DNA from 2 places in the Paenibacillus sp. NMA1017 genome. Region 2 is predicted to be linked to the other one. Evidence: riboswitches for the same ligand, from Rfam matches in the RefSeq annotation. Region 2 holds a riboswitch; the other holds the start of a gene.

Region 1 (8,118 bases), on a different contig from region 2:
ATCCATCCAATCACGCCAAGAGCCTTTGAGACGGCTAATTTTGCGGCGTGTGCGGTCATCCAATATTTCTCCGCCTCCACCTGGAAGCGAATCCAATCCAGCTTCATGAATGGCTCGGATCGTGTCTTCCATGGATAGACCGGATTTTTCCTTCATTTTGTGAATTTCAGCTGGCGAGAAGGAGTGCATCGTAATATCGGGAAAACGCTCCTTGATACCTTTCAGCAAATCGGTATAATAACTGAACGGCAGATTCGGGTTCACACCGCCTTGCATTAGAATTTCGGTGCCACCTACATCCTGCGTTTCCTTGATCTTCTGAAAGATCACCTCATCCGGCAAAACATAACCTTCATCGGAACCCGGCCTACGGTAAAAAGCGCAGAAGCGACAGTATACGTCACACACGTTTGTATAGTTAATATTTCGTCCGATAACGAAGGTTTTAACGGGATCGGGATGCATGCGATTCATGACTTTATTCGCCGCATGGCCGATTTTTTCTACCTCGTCTGATTCGAACAAAGCAACGGTATCCTCTAAGTTCAGGCGTTCGCCGCGTAGGGCTTTATCTAAAATATGGTCGATTACACTCATGGTGTATCCTCCTTCGCTGTCACAGGGCGACGAAATGAACGACAGGACTTATGAACGAGAATGCTTTCACAAACCTGCGTTCGAACCCTGTCGTAATGTATGTTCATGACTGGCCTTGTATGTTGTCTGTGCTATTTAGCATAGTAAAACCTAATGATAATACTAACATATCTTTAGGTAAGGAACCATACTTATTCCCGCTTCTTTCTGCTTTTCACCTAGGAAAACAGGCAACTGCCAAGCTTATCTCAACATTGCATAAAGCCAAGAAATAAGAAAACAGAACTGAAAAGTGGCTTTTTTCACACTGTCCTTCATGTCATTCTTATAGAAAACAGCAAGCCTCCTGAAATATTGGAAACTTGCTGTTTAGTACTGTACATATTTGTTCCCGGCGTGAAAACGACAAAGATGCTGCGGATGTGCTATCGCTCTAGCGCAGTGCCTCATCCAGATCGCTGATCAGGTCGTCAATATCCTCCAGACCTACGGAGAAACGAAGTAGTCCGTCCGTAATCCCGCGCTCCAATCGTACACTATGGGGCATAGCCGCATGTGACATCATCGCCGGATACGACAAGATGCTTTCCACAGCCCCCAGACTCACCGCTACAATTGGAATACGTACGCGGCTGAGGACTTCTTTTGCACGCTCACCAGAACCCACATCAAACGATATCACTGCACCATAACCGCTGGATTGACGCTCATGAACTTCACGCCCTGGATGATTCCCCAGACCCGGGTAGTATACCGCCTCAATGTCGTTACGCTCGTTCAGCCAGTTAGCGAGCTTCGCTGCACTCTTTTCGCTGTGAGCCATACGAGCCTCCAGTGTCTTCATACCGCGCATGAGCAACCATGACTCCTGCGGAGCCAACACGGTACCCAGTCCATTTTGGAGCTGCTTGATTTGTCTTCCCAACGATTCGGTACGCGCTACCGCAAGTCCTGCCAGCACATCGCTGTGTCCGCCCAAAAACTTGGTCGCACTGTGCAATACAATATCAACTCCCTGCTCAATCGGACGTTGATAATAAGGTGTCATAAAAGTATTATCCAATAACGTTAAAAGCCCGTTGTCCTGTGCCCAAGAAGTTATTCCTGCCACATTGGTAATTTTGAGTGTCGGATTGGACGGAGTTTCCATATATACAGCCCTTGTATTCTCCTGCAACGCATCTTTCACAAGGTTGAGGTCCGTCATGTCGACGAAAGTCGTTTCGATATTCATCCGTTTCAAAATGGAGGTCAGCAGTCGATATGTTCCTCCATATACGTCCTCGGAAACAATGACATGATCTCCAGCAGACAAGAGCATAAATGTAGTAGAGATGGCCGCCATACCTGATGCAAAGGCAAAACCGCTGGCTCCTCCTTCTAATAAGGCGATGTAATCCTCCAAAGCTTGTCGTGTCGGATTACCTGAACGACTATAGTCATGCTGTGGAGGATTAAAAATATCATGATGGTGAAAGGTAGAAGCCTGATAGATCGGGACGCTCGATGCTCCCGTAACGCTGTCAATTTCAGAACCAAAATGCAGCAACTTGGTAGCGAACTTCCGCTCTTTGTTCAGATCCTGCCCGATCCTCCTCGCATCCTCTATCATTGCAGCTCTCCCCCTTCTACTTCTTGACGTGCTGCTTCCAACGCCGAACGCAAATCTTCAATTAAGTCGTCTGTATGCTCAATGCCTACGGAGAAACGCAACAGCCTGTCATCTACCCCGACTGCATCCCGAATTTCTGCTGGTATGTCCGCATGTGTCTGCACAGCGGGATAGGTCATTAACGATTCCACACCGCCGAGACTTTCCGCAAACGCAATGAGCTTGATGTGACGAAGCAAAGGTTCCACATAACGAGCATCCTTTACTTTAAAGGAGAAGATACCCGTATTTCCGCTGGATTGTTTATTTTGAATCTCACGACCTGGATGGCCTTCGAGAGCTGGATAAAATACTTCCGCCACCGCCGGATGCGTCAGTAAATAGTTAGACAGCACTGTTGCATTATGCTCATGTCGATCCATACGCAGCGCTAACGTCTTCATGCCCTTCATCAACTGGTAGCAGTCGCTTGGGGAAAGCACGGCCCCTATGGAATTGTGCAGGAATGCAATTTCAGCTGATAGCTCTTTGCCTTTGGTTACGATCAACCCTGCCAGCACATCGTTGTGTCCGCCCAAATATTTGGTTGCGCTATGTACCACAATATCCGCGCCCAGTTCCAATGGCCGCTGGAAATATGGCGTTAGCAGCGTATTATCTACAATAGTAAGCAACTGATGTTGTGATGCCCATTTAGCCACCGCTCGAATATCAGTAATCATCATTAACGGATTTGTAGGCGTTTCTATGAATACAGCTTTTGTATTCGGTCGACATGACTGTTCGAGCGCTTCAAGATCGTTCGTATCCACATAACTGGCTGTTACACCAAATTTAGATAAAATACGCTCCAGCAAACGATACGTCCCGCCATACAGATCCAGCGATACTATGAGGTGATCTCCCTGTCCAAACAATGCAAATACCGTTTGCAGCGCGGCCATACCTGAGCTGCATGCAAAGCCTGCATCACCCGATTCAAGTGCAGCAGAAGCCTCTTCCAGTACCTTTCGCGTGGGATTGATCGTCCGAATGTAATCAAATCCTGTGCTTTGACCCAGACGGGGATGGCGGAACGCCGTAGATTGGTAAATCGGGTAATTAACAGCCCCGGTTACTGGCTCCTCTACTGAACCGATTTGTGCCAATCTGCTTTCGATTTTCCACTGTTTCTCACTCATATGAATCCTCCTGTTAACTTCCATAGTGGGTGCTATAACATATCCTGCAAAAATGGATGTCAAAGACTATAACGCTGCGCTACTGCAAGGTGGTACTGTGCAAAGGTAAACTACAAGCCCCTTTTTAGATCTGGGGCCCGATATCGTAAGGTGTTTCTTGGTATACATAATAGTTCAGCCAATTCGAGAATAATAAATTGGCGTGCGCCCGCCAAATTGAGGGGGGGGTGCGCTCAGGATCATCATTTGGGAAATAATTTTTAGGGACTTCAATATCCATTCCTTTGGCCACATCGCGGTCGTATTCCCATTTCAGTGAAAGCGGGTCATATTCAGAATGCCCAGTTACGAAAATTTGTTTACCGTCAAGCGTGGCTACAAGGTACACTCCAGCTTCCTCGGATTCGGATAAAACTTCTAATTCGGCAATATGATCAATATCTTCCCGCCGAACCTCCGTATGTCTGGAGTGAGGAGCATAAAACAGTTCATCAAAGCCGCGTAGCAATTTTACTTTAGGTTTAATCACGGTGTGTGGAAATACGCCAAAGCATTTGTAGTCGAGCCCGTATTTCGGGACATTGAAATGATGGTATAAGCCTGCCTGTGAGGCCCAGCAGATATGCATGGTCGAAGTTACATTCGTTTTCGTCCATTCAAAGATTTGCCGGATCTCCTCCCAGTAGTTCACATCCTCAAACTCAAGCTGTTCTACCGGGGCTCCTGTAATGACCATGCCGTCAAAACGACTGTTCTTGATCTCGTCAAACGTTTTATAGAACATGTTCAAATATTCTTGCGATGTATTTTTGGATACATGAGACTTCATATGAACCAGCGTGACGTCCACTTGCAGCGGCGTATTGCCGACCAAGCGCAACAGTTGGGTTTCGGTCGTTTCCTTTGTAGGCATCAAATTCAAAATGGCGATACGCAACGGACGAATGTCCTGATGATAAGCCAGGCTTTCATCCATTACGAAAATATTTTCGCCCTCCAGCACTTCCTTGGCAGGTAGCGTGTCTGGGATTTTAATCGGCATGTAAACTCACTCCTTGTTCGGTAAGTTTTGCGAAAATCGTCTTGTTGAGATGCCGGGCATATAATAAAAAGACCTTTCTCTGGTTAGAGAAAGGTCATATTTGTATCCATATGCGCCTCTCTCATCTGTCAGGGCAACGCTCTTTGTACAAAGCGCGCGTCCTGCAAGAATTAGCACCGTGCGATTAAAATCGCCGGTTGCCGGGTATCATCGGGCTAGTCCCTCCACCTGCTCTTGATAAGATTTCGCTATATTCATTTTGGGTCACAAAGTTCTTGTTGTTCACTTTAATGCATCGGCTGGGCTTCGTCAAGATGGGACTTGTAAATTTGTAACCTGCATTCACATTTTGTCTACCTTTTCCATAGGTTAAATCATATCCCTCCTATCGCTGAAGCTCTTACCACTACTGTTGATTTTGCCCATGATTTTGCGCTTGAAAGGCCGTAGGCCGAGCGTTATACTATACAAGTGCTATTAGGTAAAAATATGGAGCAGTAGTGCAGATTTGAGTGTTTCCTGCGATACTGTGGCAATCTAAAAAAGAACATTTGAGAGGTGAATCCGGAATGGAAGGCGACCCGAGTCCGAATAGGCGGCGATCCCTGAATAACAGCATAGGAATGACTTCAGCTTGCCGAAAGACGGGACGCCTGGCTCTGCATGCTCCAAAAGCCTCCGGCTTTTAATGAGAATGCACGCTTACCCGCACCGGCTAACTGGCTACTGAGTTCATTCCTTATGCTTAAGGTAAACGTATTTCCGTTACGACGGAGCATAAGGAGTGACATATATGAAAATCCGTTTGGTCAACAACGGGGTTTTTACCCCTGTCGAAGAAATTGAAATGGCGCTTACTGCACCGGCAGAAGGTTTTTATTGGATTGATGCCGATGTCGATGATCTGGCAGTGCTCCAGCCTTTATTTTCCATGCATGATCTTGCAGTAGAAGACTGTTTGAGTGAAGAAGAACAGCGTCCGAAGATTGAAATTTATGAAAGTCATTATTTTATCGTTGTAAATAGCATTCGTTTTGATGATGAAGAAATATTTTTGCGAGCTTTGAACATTTTTCTCGGCCGCCATTTTATCATTACGGTGACCAAGCAGAAAATCAATGAGCTTCGTACCCTCAAGCCTATGCTGTGGGAGCAAGAAGTCAGTCAGCCTGACCGTTTTATGTATCTGTTGGTCGACTTGATTGTTGACAACTATTTTCTGGTTGGTGACCGGATTGAAGTTCGCATTGAAAAGCTGGAAGAAGATATTCTAATGCATACGAAAAAGTCGCATTTGAACGAAATCATCGGCTTACGCAGTGAGATTCTGTGGCTGAAAAAAGTGTTAGGTCCACAAAAGGAAGTCATCAATACCCTGAACAAACGGGATTTGCGGCTCATCGACGATCAATTGCAAAAATATTTCAGCGATATTTATGAAAATGCTGTGAAAATTTCGGAGACTTTTGAAACTTACCGCGACTTGATGGGTAACCTTCGAGAAGCTTATCAATCCAGTATCGCCAACCGTGCCAATGAAATTATGCGTGTGTTTACGGCAATTACGACTGTATTTATGCCATTGACGGTCATTACCGGAATATATGGGATGAACTTCGATAATATGCCTGAGCTTCATACACGTTATGGCTATTTTGTCGTCATTGGTATCATGGTAGCATTAGGTGTCAGTATGTTCTGTATTTTCCGCAAGAAAGACTGGGTTTAAAAAGAAAAGGGAAAAAAGTCCCCGAGTTGGATTCTTATTTTCGATTTTCAAGCTTGGTCATAAAAAGCAGCAGCCGTGTCCTGTGAGGAACTGGCTGCTGCTTTTTAGTATGTTGGACCCTGAATATACTTTAATACCTAGCTTTATCCAACCAGTTCTATATTATCCAACATGTCGGTCGGGTACCTGCTGATGACGAAACCGTATACGGATCAGACGTAGACGCTCATAAATCTGATCCAGTCCTGTTTCCGTTGCCTTTTCTTCCCCATACACTTTCAGCATGACGGGCTTGAGCAACGTATCCCCCAACTCTTCATAAGCAGACCAGATAGCTGCCTGCTCCTCCTCAGATACATTCACCAATTCCTTGTGGATCAGCTTCTCCATATCAATACCATCTCTATCCAAATGCTCCACAGCTTCAACCATCTCTCTACGATGCAAACCTGTCTTCATTCCGATATGCTCCAGTGAAAGACCGTCCGAAATGCCTTCAATAATCGTTCTAGTTAAGCTGAATTTGTTCAGCTCCTGCCTGTACTGGTTTTCTTTTTGCTTGTATAGCCATGACAAAAAAACTTCTTCTTCCAGCGTCTCTGTTACCCAGTTCAACGGAAATGGCGTGGTGCGGTCATTTTGTGTCGTAATAGCCAATAGCTCCGTCCCATATTGCGACACCTTACCCTGACCCATACCAGGCAGCTCCAACAGTTCTTCTTCGGTATGGGGAAGATAAACGCTAATGAGCCGAAGTAGTCGATTCGTAGCGATAAAATAAGGTGCTTTTCGTTCCGTTGCTGCTTTTTGCCTTCTCCACATCGTCAATTGCTCATACACTTCATCACGTGGAAACAAATCACTGTAGCAATACAGCTTTTGCAGCGTTTGTCCTCGCCCTGATGATTCTTCTTGCTCATGAAATACGCCATGGATTAGGGGCCTGTAGCCCTCAGCCATTTTGAGCGCCAGCTCATGACGGTATACATGCAGCAATTCCTGCCACAAACTGCCCTCATACCAAAGGTCGTCTATACTTTCATCCGGGACATGGTGTGTGCTCCAGCCTGCACTCCATCCCCCTTCATGCTGCCCAATCCATACCTGAGCAAAGTCCTCATAGCCCTGTTCATTCCGTTTGGACAAGCGATTTAAAAATACTATCTCCATGATTTCTTCCTCCCTCATATCGTTGAAAGACAGTCCCGCACAACACAAAAACGCAAAAAAAAGCACCTATCCTGCGTATTCGCAAGAAAGGTGCTTCCCTTTTTGAGCCGTACTATACTGTTGCCTATATAATAACCGTACCTTGGAGTGCCGTCAACCCTAAATTCTAATGATTCAGCTTTTCCTTTGCCAATGCCAGAGCACCACACAATCCAGCATTGTCACCCAATCCTGGAGATACGATATATTTCTCAATATCTGTTGTCAGACTCGAATGCTGCACGTATCCGTTCAAAAGTTCTTGTAGTTTGGTACGAATGAGCGGGAACAATTGGTCTTGCTTCATTACTCCCCCGCCCATAATAATTTTTTGCGGGGACAGGATTAATACATAGCTCATTAAAGCCTGTGCCAGATAGTGCGCTTCCATTTCCCAGGCCGGGTGATCGACAGAAAGCTCATGTCCTTTAACCTTCCATCTTTTTTCGAGCGCAGGACCTGCTGCCAGACCCTCCAAACAATCTCCGTGATAAGGACATGTCCCCTCATAAGTATCTTCTGGGTGACGACGTACCAGAATATGCCCCATTTCCGGGTGAGATAATCCATGTATCAGCTTTCCACCAACCAAAGCACCTGCCCCGATGCCTGTACCTATCGTAATATACAGACAGTTGTCCAATCCTTTGGCGGCACCCCAAATAGACTCACCAAGTGCTGCTCCATTCACATCCGTATCAAACCCCATAGGCACATCAAAATGCTCTTTCAGTTTACCAATCAGATT
Region 2 (8,118 bases):
TGTATGATGAAGTAGCTGATGTACTGGATAAGCTCCGTCCGTTCCTGCAACGCGATGGTGGCGACGTTGAGCTGGTTGACGTTGAAGACGGCATCGTTAAGCTGAAGCTGGTAGGCGCTTGCGGCAGTTGCCCAAGTTCCACAATCACGCTGAAAGCAGGGATTGAACGTGCTCTTCTCGAAGAAGTCGACGGCGTCCAAGAAGTGGTACAAGTATTCTAATGCTTGATGCATAATGATCATGAGAGTCTTGACTTCGGTAACGAAGCTCAAGACTCTTTTTTGTGTTAGAGCCTCTGAGGGATCGCTCAAGCTTATATGGTTGGCCGAATGGGGTCCAATCCTCCCGATACATCCATAATATTGCCTGTTATAAAATCCGAATGCTCCTCACACAAATAGGTGATCACTCGCGCAATGTCCTCTCCGCTCCCCGGACGTCCACGCGGTGTCTCTTTATCCTGCATGCCGATGACATCGGCGATTGACATTTCCTTATTTGCTCCTCGAATATCCCCTGGACAGATCATATTGACCGTGATGCCATAAGGAGCTTCCTCCACAGCCAGTGACTTCGTAAAAGACACCAGCCCCACCTTGGCGGCTGCGTAGACGGCGCGATGCGGCCAAGCCCTCGCTTCTCCAGCATGACCAAAGCCAAAATGAATAATACGTCCCCATTGCTGGCTACGCATGTGAGGCAATACCAAATGATCCAGCAACATGGTACCGACCAGATTCCCTTGTATCATGGCATGAATCTCAGCTACACTGTAATCCGCAAACAGACGGCGTTCCCGGATGAACGGTCCAGCATTGTTCACCATAATATCGACTCCGCCTAGCCGATCCTGTACTTCACCAATCAACCTCGTGATATCTTCCTGAACAGAGATATCCCCTTGTAAAGACAGGCAGCGTACTCCCTTAGACTCAATCACCCGCTTAAGCGCTTCGGCTTCTGCTTGGCTATGCACATAATTCAGCGCAATATTACAGCCTTCATCCGCCAGACGCAAAGCGGTCGTTTTACCTAAACCTTTGGCACTGCCCGTTATGAATGCGACTTTATCTCTCAACAATTTTCCTCCTGTTCACAGAGATCGGTCACCCCCAAGTATAAAATATTTAAGCTTCCCCTACAACTCCATTCAAAAAGAAACCCCCAGTCCTCTTGTTCAAGAGAATCTGGGGGTTTCGTGCAATGCGTTCTCGTTCCCTACTTAAAATGCCGGGATAATTGCGCCTTGGTATTTATCTTCAATGAATTTTTTAGTTTCTGGAGATTGCAAAGCTTTAAGCAACTTCTGAATCGCTTCGGAATCTTTATTATCAGGACGTGCTACCAGAACGTTAGCATATGGAGAATCCTTGTCTTCCAGTGCCAGTGCATCCTTCGTAGGGTTCAGCTTCGCTTCCAAAGCGTAGTTCGTGTTGATCAACGCAATGTCTACTTCAGGCAACTGACGTGGCAGCATAGCCGCTTCCAGCTCCTTGAATTTCAGGTTTTTCTTATTTTCAGTAATATCTTTTACGGTAGCCTCAATGTTGCTTGCGTCTTTCAGCTTGATCAGACCCTGTTTCTCCAACAACAACAAAGCACGGCCTCCGTTTGTTGCATCGTTCGGAATGGCTACAGTTGCGCCATCTGGGAGTTCATCAAGCTTTTTATATTTTTGGGAGTAGATACCGAATGGCTCCAAATGAACTGCGCCCACAGAAACCAGGTTCATTTTGCGCTCTTTGTTCATCACATCCAAGTAAGGTACATGTTGATAGAAGTTGGCATCCAGTTGCTTGTCAAACAATTGAACGTTCGGCTGTACATAGTCGTTAAACTGAACGACTTGGAGACGAACCCCTTCTTTTTCCAACTGAGGCTTGATTGCTTCCAAAATTTCCGCATGCGGCACAGGAGAAGCTCCAACTTTCAGCTCCACTTCACGTGGTGATCCGCCTGTATTTTCGGCCGCATTGTTTGTATCTGATGTTGTGCTCTTAGTACCACAAGCAGCCAGCACCGCAATTAATGTCAAGCTTAATACAGCCAATACCCATTTCTTCATGTTATTACCCCTCCAATAATTTGTAATATTCAGGAGCTGACGTCCTGATCAATAAGGATATCTATATGTTTTCCCTATTTTCGAGTATAATGCCGCACGAGGCGATCTCCCGCCATTTGCAGCAATTGCACCAATACGACCATCAGCACGACCGCAACGATCATTACAGCCGTTTCATAACGATAATAGCCGTAGTTGATAGCCAGTGTACCCAGTCCACCGCCCCCGATCATCCCGGACATTGCCGTGTAGGATACGAGTGTAACGACAGTAATGGTTAATGCAGCGAGCAGACCCGGAAGTGCCTCACGTAACAGCACACGCCGGATAATTTGTCCTGTCGAGGCCCCCATCGCTTGTGCGGCTTCAATGACACCCTTATCCACTTCACGCAGTGACGTTTCGACAAGACGTGCGAAGAATGGGGCAGCCCCGATAACCAATGGCGGAATGGTTCCCAGCACCCCGGTCGAGGTACCTACCAGCGATCGTGTAAAAGGAATAAGTGCAACGATCAAAATGATAAAAGGTACGGAACGTAAAATGTTAACAATAAATGATAATACAATGTATATCGCCTTCATCAGAGTCAACGAGGAGCGACTCGCCAAAAACAATAATATACCGAGCGGCAAACCAATGATGAGGGTGAACAATGCGGATGCCCCAAGCATCTGAAGGGTTTCCAGCGTAGAATTCCCTAGCTCTTCCCAACTCACTTGTGAAAAATCAAGTTCGCTCATTGTCCGATCACCTCCACATCAAGTCCTTGCCCAGACACTTCGCGCAACGTATGCTCTATATCCTCATGATTTCCTTCAAAACGAACGATCAGCTGTCCATACGGTACATTTTTAATCGTAGATATGGTTCCCTGCAAGATCGCAAAATCAACACCAGTGCTTCGAGCCGTACGCGACAGAATCGCATCATATGTTTTGCTGCCCAAGAAGGAGATACGCACCACCTGCGCTGACTCGCCGCCACCTGCTGCCGCAATCGCTGCTTGCAACTCCTCGGGATGTTCTGACTCCCGCTGGATAAAGTCCTTGGTTACCTGGTGCTGCGGCTTCAAAAATACTTCCGCCACCGGACCTTGCTCCACGATGTCGCCCTGATGAATGACGCCAACTTTATCACAAATGCTTTGAATGACGTGCATTTCATGTGTAATCAGCACGATGGTTAAATTAAAGCGCTGATTAATATCCAGCAGCAATTTCAGGATAGACCCCGTCGTCTGTGGATCAAGCGCAGAAGTCGCTTCGTCACACAGCAATACATGAGGATCACTAGCCAGCGCCCGTGCAATGCCTACCCGCTGTTTCTGCCCACCTGAGAGCTGTGACGGATATTTTCCACTGTGTTCTTCCAGACCCACCAGTTCCAGCAGTTCACGGACCTTCTTGTCCAACTTCTGCTTGGGCGTGTTTACCAGCCGCAATGGAAATGCAATATTGTCATACACCGTCGCCGAAGATAACAAATTAAAATGCTGAAAAATCATTCCGATTTTTCGACGTTGCTTCTGTAACTGGGATTGACTCACAGTGGTGAGGTTTACCCCGTCTACCCATACTTCACCTGAAGTAGGGCGCTCCAATAAATTAATACAGCGGATCAACGTACTTTTTCCCGCCCCGGAGTGACCAATCACCCCGAATATTTCTCCACGCTTTATAGAAAGGTTTAACCCAGACAGCGCATTAACGCGTCGGTTGCCTTTGCCATAATGCTTGGTTAACTGCTTAAGCTCTATCAACGTGCTGCGACCCCCTTCACTTCTTTCCTTACCCTTTTTAACCAGTTGTCATCTCTCAGGATTGTATAAAATCGCTATTTTTTTATACAAAAAAGAGCCCCTTTCACAGAATGAAAAGGGCCCCACATTGCGAACCTTTTCTCATCTGCCAAAATCGCTATAACTCTAGCGGTTTTGTAGGAATTAGCACCATCATGTTCCCTCCCAGTGTATTACACCGGGAAAGAACGGGTTGCCGGGCTTCATCGGGCCAGTCCCTCCACCTCTCTGGATAAGAAAAATATGTTAAACTCCAGCTTTAGCTGTCCGTTAAGTTTATATAAAAAACATAATTCAAGCATTTTTCTGAAACTAGGTTTCAGTATAGATAGTTTACATTGCTTTGTCAAAGGATATTTTCTATCATATTTTTGGGCGTACTGCCCGGTTCTCCCATTGTTTCGCAGTATAAGTAAAGGCGTTTGACAGCGACCGACACACCATTTCCAAGCCCTGCTGCAAATCTTCCAAATGGTGATCGAGGTCCTCCAGTTGGATTTTTCCATACAAAGCTCGGTGTCGTTGCCAGAGATCATCCTGCATTTCCGTATTCATATAGTGTATTTCCGTATTCCGACGCTTACGCAGCCGATTGATGGCATCGCTGTAAGTGTCCTTGATATCAATTAAATTATCGGTCAATACAGGATGCATTTTGAGATACTTGAGCTGCCGCAACACGGTAAAATACGAATAATGCGCCTTATACTGCCCTGTTTTTAAATCATACAGATCATTCAGCCAGTTACCCAGCTTATCCAAAATAGAGAAAACCCGAACAAACCCATCTTTATAAAAGAAAACATACAATGCATAGTCGGATTTTTCATCCTCACTCATATCTTCAGCATATCCGGCTTTCACTTTCATACGGAAAAAGGCGGCAGCATGATGGCTCTGCTCCAGTTCATCCAGAGATGACATTAGACCACGTGTTAAAATATCCGCCTTCCGAAAATCGTGGGTCGGATCTCCATCAGCCTGAATTTGCCGCTCCAGCAGGTTTAACATATCTGACATGCTATTCATGGCATCCAGCAGGATGCCCTTGTTCACACGTGGCGGCTCACCCAGTAGCTTGCGTATCATGCTTCCGCCTCCTTATACATGTAAAATCCGGCTGTAGGCTTCATTAGGGTTTCATTAGGGCGTCAAGCGAAATAACTCGTCCATCGTTGATCTACAAGCTTAACAATATCCTCACGCGGTAACACCTCATCCGGATACCCCGGCTTCATACGCGCATCCACTACAATCGGCAGCTTATAGTTCAGATGATGCAAACGCACTTCGCTGTCGGCGTACATATCTGTAGCCGGGTTAAAGCGTGTGAATACCGTCCACAGGAACGAGGCTTGGGAGCGAACAACTTCTTTGGCATCATCCACGATAAAGACAAGCGGCCACTCTTGCTCACCCGCAGCTAATCGCTCCAATACACGTGCCGCCAGCTCAGGCTCTTGCTCAAAAGACGCACCCGATACGACGAGGCAACCTCCGCAATAGGGCTCAATTTCACGAATGCCCGGCAGATCGCCCCCTTCATAAACGCGAGGCAATTCACGTACAGGCTCACCTATTCCCATCAGGATCGCCTTGCTGCCATGATTCAGCTTGCGGCCTGTGTAATCGAGTGTATCGTGTGACGTGTGATTGAAAATAAATAGATCCCTTGCTGGATTAAATCGCTCCAGAATGGTTTCCAGCAGCAGGTTAAAGTCAGATAAATCAATGACTCGATCCGTCAGCATCAGGAACTTGGTCAACGATAATTGACCTTGACCTAAAATAGTAAAACCGGACACAAGTGCTTCACGGGAGTAGCTTTCACGTACGACTGCCGCTGCTAGCGCATGTACGCCCGTTTCCGCATATGCCCACAGGGACTTAACGGAAGGCATTACAAGCGGATAGGCAGGCGACAGCAGACGTTGCAAAAACTCACCGAGATAGTAGTCTTCCTGTCGAGGCTTACCTACAATGGTTGCCGGATAAATGGCATCCTTGCGGTGATGCATATGTTTGACATGAAATACAGGGAAATCATGCTGTAATGAATAATAGCCAAAATGATCGCCAAACGGACCTTCTGGACGCCGTTCATGAGGTGGAACGTAACCGCTGATTGCAAATTCTGCTTCTGCTGGAATTCGGTGGCCTCCAAGCGGGTCTTCTGTCATAGGCAGCTTGCCTCCCATAATAAGCGAAGCCAGCAACAGCTCGGGCAAGTTTTCAGGTGCTGGAGCAATGGCAGACGCAATCAGGGCAGGCGGGCCACCGATGATAATCGTCGTAGGCAACGGCTCATTACGCAGCTCCGCTTCATGATAATGAAAACCGCCGCCTTTATGAATTTGCCAGTGAATGCCTGTCGTCTGATCATCATAAATCTGAATGCGGTACATCCCCAGATTATGATCCTTGGACTGACCTGGCTTCTCGGTGTACACGAGTGGAAGCGTAATAAACGGTCCTCCATCCTCATGCCAACTGGTCACTTTAGGCAGTGGTGCCAACGGAGCCTCTGTACGGCGAACTCCCAATACAGGGGCCTCGCTATGAGATACTGTTTTTAGCCCTACTTTTAGCATGTCCTTAATCAGGCCACGTTCATTCCACAATGCTTTGGGTGTAGGTGGAAACAATGTTTTGGTTGCTCCTACAATCGCATCCATCAGTTGCTCTGGTCGCGGGCCAAAAGCCATGTCCACACGGCGATTCGTGCCAAACAAATTACTGGCTACAGGAAACGGGGTTCCTTTTACATTCGTGAACAGCAGTGCCGGCCCTTCTTCCTCAATGACTCTTCGATGAATCTCAGCCAGCTCCAAGTAAGGATCGACAGGTGCTTCTATAATTTTAAGATGATTTTCTTTACGCAGCGCTTCAATAAATTGGCGCAAATTCTGGTAGATCAACTGGACGATTCCTCCTAAGCAAATCAAGCCCTCGAGAAACTCGTGGGCCTGGTTTGTTTCTTATACAGGATTTTGCAAAATTCTGTTCCAGTCGCTCCAAGGTACAATATATAGACGTATACAATCATTCCGATCTATCTATTGCTGATGACAAGTCGCTTTGTGGATTTTTGCAAAATCCTTATATGCTATTATACGTGTTTAAACGCCTCTTGGGCAAAAATCCGCTTCACTACGATTCATGAAATGCTTAGGTACGTTGTGCTTGGGTCGAAACAAACTTGCGGTCCGGTGACAATTGCCATACACGATAGCTCAGATAAGCCAAAATGGAGAACAACGATGCAATAACCAGCATATGTCCAAGCACGATAAACATGTAGATTTCAGGTCTGTTGACGTACAACAAGATGATTCCAATCACCACTTGAAGCAAGATTAACAAGACCGATACGACACCCAATATACGGATATCCCGGTGATTCGGGTGATAACGGTATGCGTAGTGACCCACAGCCAAAATAATGACGAACAGCAGACCGGCTGAAATCTGATGAAGCAGCAGTGGAGATATGAAGCCCCCAATATTTACAACCTTCTGGATGACCGAGTGACTAAGCAACGCCCCTGAATAGACAGCAATATAGGTATAGATCGTCGATAGCCAAATAAAGTTACGAAACCCCCGACTGACAGGCCCAGGAATCAGACGCGGAGTGTGGCGTGAGTCCGCATGCTCTTGCCAGGCCCCCAGCGTCATCATAGTCGCACTGGCAAAAGCGATAAGCGCAAAGCCAAAATGCAGCCCCATGACTGCAGCCGATTGGGAGAAGATGACAGCCAACGCCCCCATGGCACCTTGTACAATGACAAACATGAGCGTGAGCAGCGAGAATAGCTGCAAATCCTTCCGATGCTTCATAAACAGCAAAAAGCCAACAAATGAGGCGATAGAAAGAATCCCGGCCATGGCACTGACGGAGCGATGAGAGAACTCAATAAGCGATGCGATCGTATGTGCCGGAACCAGCTTACCATTGCACAGCGGGAATTCCCGGCCACAGCCGAGACCCGAATCCGTCCGCGTCACGACACCTCCACCGAAGGTAGCCAAAAACATGACAATACATGTTACGAGTGCCAGCCATTTTAATATTCTGATTTTGTTATTCAAAGAATTCACCCGTATCCTTCCAAATATAATATTTATTCACTTTATATGTTGTGAAATGCTCACTTAAAGTAATTATAACTGATATATCGTTCCTTGACATACGAGCTTTGTTGACAAAATGTGAACGTGTCCGTGAGAAAGCCGCCCCCTTAGAAGGAAG

What was found. Region 2 has a riboswitch for S-adenosylmethionine ahead of AC5ELV_RS14565 (methionine ABC transporter ATP-binding protein). Riboswitches for the same ligand answer to the same signal wherever they lie in the genome.
Region 1: another riboswitch for S-adenosylmethionine. It lies ahead of metA (homoserine O-acetyltransferase MetA); the one in region 2 lies ahead of AC5ELV_RS14565 (methionine ABC transporter ATP-binding protein).

Annotation. Positions count from the first base shown of each region.
Region 1 is NZ_JBZXYR010000001.1:783,936-792,053, forward strand. Features, by position in the region: gene mqnC (cyclic dehypoxanthinyl futalosine synthase) at 1-597, opposite strand, end outside; gene AC5ELV_RS03725 (aminotransferase class I/II-fold pyridoxal phosphate-dependent enzyme) at 1,031-2,209, opposite strand; gene AC5ELV_RS03730 (PLP-dependent transferase) at 2,206-3,390, opposite strand; gene metA (homoserine O-acetyltransferase MetA) at 3,515-4,432, opposite strand; SAM riboswitch class I at 4,551-4,676, opposite strand; gene corA (magnesium/cobalt transporter CorA) at 5,226-6,161, shown strand; gene AC5ELV_RS03745 (HRDC domain-containing protein) at 6,324-7,331, opposite strand; gene AC5ELV_RS03750 (ROK family protein) at 7,498-8,118, opposite strand, start outside.
Region 2 is NZ_JBZXYR010000005.1:68,475-76,592, reverse strand. Features, by position in the region: gene AC5ELV_RS14585 (NifU family protein) at 1-221, shown strand, start outside; gene AC5ELV_RS14580 (SDR family oxidoreductase) at 314-1,078, opposite strand; gene AC5ELV_RS14575 (MetQ/NlpA family ABC transporter substrate-binding protein) at 1,223-2,065, opposite strand; gene AC5ELV_RS14570 (methionine ABC transporter permease) at 2,140-2,808, opposite strand; gene AC5ELV_RS14565 (methionine ABC transporter ATP-binding protein) at 2,805-3,827, opposite strand; SAM riboswitch class I at 3,966-4,105, opposite strand; gene AC5ELV_RS14560 (Cthe_2314 family HEPN domain-containing protein) at 4,230-4,955, opposite strand; gene AC5ELV_RS14555 (UbiD family decarboxylase) at 5,018-6,784, opposite strand; gene AC5ELV_RS14550 (COX15/CtaA family protein) at 7,035-7,967, opposite strand.